Linked DNA regions of Marinagarivorans cellulosilyticus. The protein of the gene in region 1 interacts with the protein of each later gene in a pairwise test. Links are inferred from orthologs where the notes say so. Each region holds a gene or a part of one and is shown on either strand. Other genes may lie near its edges.

The links. Proteins that work in one complex are often made in the same cells at the same time.
Region 2: the proteins of cysE (region 1) and cysK interact in binary tests that used the Escherichia coli proteins (3 or more experiments, as listed by UniProt). The link is inferred for Marinagarivorans cellulosilyticus from one-to-one orthologs.

Annotation. Positions count from the first base shown.
Region 1 is NZ_AP023086.1:3,982,265-3,985,482, reverse strand. Bases 284-3,053 are described here. They hold cysE (serine O-acetyltransferase), read right to left. Parts: upstream 2,190-3,053; coding sequence 1,377-2,189; downstream 284-1,376. Other genes in these bases: MARGE09_RS16145 (hypothetical protein), read left to right, coding at 2,524-2,967; modC (molybdenum ABC transporter ATP-binding protein), read left to right, coding at 284-1,052. In the rest of the region: more of modC, read left to right, coding at 1-283; MARGE09_RS16140 (efflux RND transporter periplasmic adaptor subunit), read left to right, coding at 3,109-3,218.
Region 2 is NZ_AP023086.1:3,571,913-3,574,944, reverse strand. What follows is about bases 249-3,032. They hold cysK (cysteine synthase A), read right to left. Parts: upstream 2,206-3,032; coding sequence 1,291-2,205; downstream 249-1,290. Other genes in these bases: MARGE09_RS14405 (carboxy terminal-processing peptidase), read left to right, coding at 2,607-3,032; MARGE09_RS14415 (methyl-accepting chemotaxis protein), read right to left, coding at 398-1,144; MARGE09_RS14420 (hypothetical protein), read right to left, coding at 249-387. Outside these bases: more of MARGE09_RS14420, read right to left, coding at 1-248.

The sequences.
Region 1 (3,218 bases):
AAGCGCATGCTAGCGTGCCGTTTTGTTTGGATGTTGATATTACGTTGCCCAGTGCAGGAGTAACCGCAATATTTGGCCCATCTGGCTCGGGTAAGACAACCTTGCTGCGTTGCATAGCGGGGCTAGAAGCTGTTTCGCAGGGCGAATGCACTGTTAATGGTGAGAGTTGGCAAAGTAATACGACTAGTATGCCAGTTCATCGACGTGCAATAGGTTTTGTATTTCAAGAGGCGAGTTTATTCGCTCACCTAACTGCGCAGGCCAACCTGCAATATGCGATAAAACGTGCAGCCGGCAAAACGCACGCAGTTAATTACCAGCAAGTGGTAGATGTGATGGCACTTTCGCCGCTGCTTGCGCGTTATCCGCATGAGCTTTCGGGGGGCGAGCGCCAGCGCGTTGCTATAGCGCGCGCATTATTGGCTCAGCCTCGATTATTGTTGATGGACGAGCCGCTTGCGTCCTTAGATAGCGCGCGCAAACAAGAAATACTGCCTTACCTTGAGCACTTAAGGGCGGCTTTTAACGTTCCGATTATTTATGTCACTCACTCTCTGGAAGAGGTGGCGCGATTGGCGGATCAGGTTGTGTTAATGGAGCAGGGGAAGGTTGTATCACAAGGTGATGTGGCTGATGTTTTTTCTCGGGTCGATGTTGCCTTGTGGCTCAATAATGATATGGCGGTTGTGCTAAAAGGTATTGTTGTTGAACGTGATGCCCAGTGGCATTTAATGCGTGTGCAGTACAGCGGTGGCTATTTGTGGCTGCGTGATAGTGGTGCGGCATTATCGCAGGCGGTGCGAATTCGCATTCATGCTAAGGATGTGAGCCTGACATTAGCAGAGCATCAAGATACTAGCATTGCCAACAGGCTAAGCACGCAGGTGGTTGATATTGTAGATGACCACGATGAAGCTATGTCACTGATAAGGCTGGCGTCTGGTGGTGATTATTTAATGGCCCGCGTTACTAAGCGCTCTGTTGAGCAGCTGGGCCTTAAGGTGGGCATGTCGGTTTGGGCGCAGGTTAAGTCGGCAGCGATGGTGCGCTAAGGCGCAATATTAATTACAACAGGATTAGACGGAGACGCCATGCGTGGAACCTACATCCTTGGCAATGTCATTAACTTAGCGGCAGCCGACAATTTTTCTGGACTCGCTCAAGCCAATCCATGGACGCTCCGCACGCGCTCCCGGCGCGTGAGGGTCCTGAAAAATCACCGCCTACCGCTTAACTTGCCTTAAGTTAATGACATTGCCATCCTTGGTCGCTATGCAAGCGTTCCAGACGCGTGAATGCCCAGAAAACAATCAATTCGCCTTTGCGGTGACCATTATTTCGCGCCCACCTGACCCACGTGAATAGTTACGTTGCGTTTAGCTATCGGCTTTACCGAAGCATTCCGCGTCACAACTTATTTCGTGGTTCATATCCAGCGCTGGCGATGCGCTTGCGGTTTTACCGACTACAACTGCTGGTACGCCGGCAACGGTTGTTTGTGGCGCAACATCTTTTAATACAACACTGCCGGCACCAACCTTAGCGTTGGCTCCTATCTCTATGTTGCCGAGTATTTTAGCGCCGGCGCTAATTAAAACACCGTGCCTTACTTTGGGGTGCCGGTCTCCGCATTCTTTGCCTGTTCCGCCCAAAGTGACCTCTTGCATAATGGAGACGTCATCTTCCACTACCGTTGTCTCACCGATCACAATGCCTGTTGCATGGTCTAGCATTATGCCCTTGCCCAGCTTTGCCGCAGGGTGAATATCCACGCTATAGGTAATGGCAATGCGGCTTTGTAAAAACAGTGCAAGGCATTTTCGGTTTTGGCGCCACAGCCAGTGAGCAATACGGTAGCTTTGCAGTGCTTGAAACCCCTTAAAGTAAAGCAGCGGGTATAAGTAGCTATCGCAGGCCGAGTCGCGATCAAACACGGCATGCAAGTCTGCTCTTATAGCTTGGCCGATACTGGGCTCGCTCTTAAAGGCCTTTTCGATAATCTCTCTGACTTGTAAGTCAGAAATCTCTGAGCTGCCAAGTTTGTTAGCTAGGTGGTAACTCAAAGCGGCTTCGAGTGTGTCATGGTTTAGTACGGTCGCATGTAAAAAGCTCGCAAGGGCGGGCTCGTTAGCGGCTTGGTCGCGGGTTTCAGACAATATAGTTTGCCAGAGGGTGTCTTGGCTTGGCATTGCTGGTCCTTGTTGCTGGCGGCGGATTTGTATAACGGTTGGGTCATTATTGGGGGCGAGTCTCAAAAAATCTACCCTTGTGTTAATGGGTGCCATTATTAGGAATAGTTATTTATAGCGGGCTAATTTTACTGTTGGTTGGAGTATAAGGGAGTGGCTTTGAGCCGGGGTTAATGTGTTAAAAATGAAGGCCTTAGGTTTTCTACCTTAATGTAGGCTCGCGCAGCTTGGCTTCTGGCGCGTAATACGTCTTTTCTAGGGGGTGGTGTTATTTGTCAGAAATGGTCAATATTTGTACATTCTTGTTGTGTTTATCGAGTGTAGGAATTTAAAAATGTTTAATAAAACTGCGTTTTTCAAGCAGGCTGGTGAGTTGTTCGGCCATAAGGGTTCTCGTAGCGGCAAAGCAAGCTGTAAAAAAATTGCACCTATTGGGTTAACAAAAGATGAGGTTACGTTGCTGGCCAGTATGGTGTCTATTGTGGCTATTAAAACGCAAGATGAATGGCAGCTTGGTACAGTCGAAGATTCGGAGCTGTTCTTTGTCAATGTTGAGTCGAAAGAGGGCGCCAGTTTTGTGCGCCGACATGATGGCCAGTTCGCCATTATCCAGTACGGTAAAAGCAAGAGTGGTTCGGGGCTGGCAAAGCCGCTGCGCGCCCGCGACTTATCGGCAGCACTTAAAAGCTTAAACGAGCGCAGTGAAAAGCTTAGTGAAACAATTAATGCTGAGCTAGTTGTGCCAAATGTTGCACGAAATATGCGGCGTTCTGCCTAATAAGAATATTTGATTACCGGACTTTTTATTGCTTGCCCGCAGGGATTTTGGGAACTTGTGGTAGTCTTTATGAACATATAAGCCACTTTAAAGCGGTTTAGTTAAAAGACGACTAATGGTTACCCGGTAGGGTTAAGGAGAATGTCTGTGGGTTTGGGGAAAGCTTGGCTTCCAGCTGGAATTTTTGTTGCTGGCAGCATTGCGTTGTCTGTGGTGGTTTTTGCGAAACCAAAGCCTGAAATGCGACCTCC
Region 2 (3,032 bases), 410 kb from region 1 along the record:
ACAAGGCGTAGACATACCCAAGTGGTCAAAGCTCTCATAACACAACCTTTTAGCCTCCCCGCAAAAACGGTTTCCCATCTCCAAAAAATAGGCATCAAGCTCTTCGCTATCATCGATAATATTATTAACGCCGCCTTCTTCGTTGGCCGCCGATTTAATGACCGAACGAATAAGTTCGTCATCTCTATAATGCAGTAAAAAAGTAATGCGAAAATCAATGCCGGCAATAGTCAGCATAATTCTAGACATCTTCACCTTGGCTAAATCTTCATCGTTGGCAGCTGCCTCAAGCAAACTACTTGAAGAAAAGATATCGCTCGCCGCTGTCTTTAAAGAATGACATAACACCTTATTGAAGCACTCTTGCGAACGCGTAGAAAATGCCATAACCGGCTCCCTATAACTGAATCTGGTTTAAGCGGCTAGAGAAGTTGTTAATAGCGGTTAGTATCAGCTGACTACTGGCCTGAATATCCTGAAAGGTCGATATCGTAATGACCTCGTTCTTTGAAAGGTGCGACTTATACTCATTGTTAAGGTCTTCCGATTTCACCGCTAAAGACCTTACCTCGTCCGCAACAACCGCAAAGCCTCGGCCATACTCACCTGCCCTAGCGGCTTCAATACTGGCATTTAGCGCTAAAATAATGGTTTGTTTAACAATCGTACTGAAGTCTTCGTTTTGCGCTTGCATCATTTTGTTGTGATCAATTAACGATGTTAGCTCTAAATTCCAGCGTTCAAAAGTTAATAAAAGGTCTTTCAAACGCTGCATTTCTTTCACCAAACCCTGCAAAATGACTTCATTATGATTTTGGTGATCATTAAAGCGCGTAAGGTCAGCCTGAGAGGCTCTAAGGGCTTGCTCTAACTGGCTTGAGCGAGAGGCTATTTCATCTAATTGGGCGCGAAGGTTGCTGTTTTGCTTCTCTAACTCAGAAACTTCGGCTTGTAATTCGCTAGTTTTTAAATCGGTAGCTTTGGTAGATTCCAACTGGCTAAACGCATCGTCATATTGCATGCGTAACTGCTCAGCTAAATGCTCTTTGTCGGCAAGCGCGGTGCGAGCCTTAGCCGCCTGTACGGCGAAGAAAATGCTGACAACTAACAAAACAGCAGCCACCAACAATAAAAGATAAAGCATAACCACAGCCATCATTCAATATTGAGTTACTTTTCAGTGTAGCCCAATTTTTAGGCTGCGATTATCGGATCAAGGTTTATGCAACAATGTAACCCGCAAGCTTGGGAGCACGCCGGTTACATCATCAAAACACCAAAGGTGCGCAATTAATCGAACAAGCCTTCCATTGATAGGTAACGCTCGCCTGTATCGTAGCTAAATACCAACACCTTAGACCCCGTAGGTATGCCGCCCAAACGGTTTTTCACCGCCGCTAGGCTGGCGCCAGAAGATATACCAACAAACAAGCCTTCCTTCGAAGCTGCTTGAGCGCACATAGAAAAAGCTGCTTCTTCGCTAACCAACTCAGTGCCATCAAGCAACTCCGTATTGAGGTTTGCAGGGATAAAGCCAGCGCCAATACCTTGTAATTTGTGTAAACCCTTTTCTCCACCACTGATAACTGGTGACTTTTCCGGCTCAACGGCAATCACCTGAAGGGCTGGGAAAGCTGCCTTTAGCACCTCGGCACATGCCGTTATATGTCCTCCAGTGCCAACGCCTGTGATCAAGTAATCCAAGCCTTCGGGGAAATCTGCCAAAATTTCTTTTGCCGTTGCCTTGCGATGCGCGTCAATATTGGCTGGGTTTTCAAATTGCTGTGGCATCCAAGCGTTGTTGGTTTGCTCAACCAGTTCCGCCGCCTTATTTAAAGCACCTCCCATCCCCTGCTCTTTTGGCGTCAAAATCAACTGTGCACCATACGCCTTCATTATTTTACGGCGCTCAATCGACATAGATTCAGGCATAACCAACACCAACTTATACCCTTTGACCGCCGCAACCATGGCTAAGCCAATGCCAGTATTACCTGAAGTTGGCTCAATTATCGTCGAACCCTCAGTAATCAACCCATCCTTCTCTGCTTGCTCTATCATTTCTAGGGCAATGCGATCTTTAATGCTCGCTCCAGGGTTAAAACGCTCGACCTTCATCCACACCTCATGTTGATCCCCAAAGAGCTTATTAATTCTTACATGTGGCGTATTACCAATCGTATCGAGAATGGAGTTGTATTTCATTAGTGTCGCTCCTATGCGGTATTGATGTTTTTAAGGTAGTAAGTGGTAGTACTGTTAACGAGTGATAAATGTATCACGAATATAAGGGGGCTTCTGATTTAGCCCTGTAGACATAGAGCGTAAGTTACCAATAAACCGCCGTGCATAAAATTTAGCGGTCAACGAAACAAAAGAAGCACATCCATGTCTGAAGTTTGCTTGCTCGCTAAGTTTGATATATGTTTTATCTTTCTGGGGTTCCATTCGTAAATGCCCTATAAAACGAACAAGTCGATGGTTATGCGCACATATTGAGTGGTTAGCTTGCCTGTAGTTTCAACACCTAACCACATCGCGACCGTGTAGGTCTCTATTTCAGGGGTAGTATTTTGTTAAAACAGCTTATCGTTACTGGATGCCTAATGGGCTTGAACTTGGATTGTTTGGCAATTACAGCCGAAAAAGCCATTGAACCCACTAAAATGCAGTCAGTCACCACCAAAAAACTTGTCGAGATGCTCAGTAGCCGGCACTACCGAGAACAAGCCGTTGATGATGCCCTATCGCAAGCATTCCTTGAAAAATACCTCGCGAGCTTAGACCCCGCCCGGATGTTTTTTTTAGCCGCTGATGTTGAAGAGTTTTTGAAGCACAAAAACAAGTTTGATGACGATTTCAAGTCTGGCGATCTCACTTATGGTTTCACCATCTACGAGCGCTACCGCCAACGGCTAACAGACCGTCTAGAGAAAGTCGTCGCAGCCCTAAGCGACCCGAAGGTCAAATTTAGTTTCGACAAAGAAGAACTTGTCGAAATCGATCGTGAAAAATCCCCTTGGCCCACAACA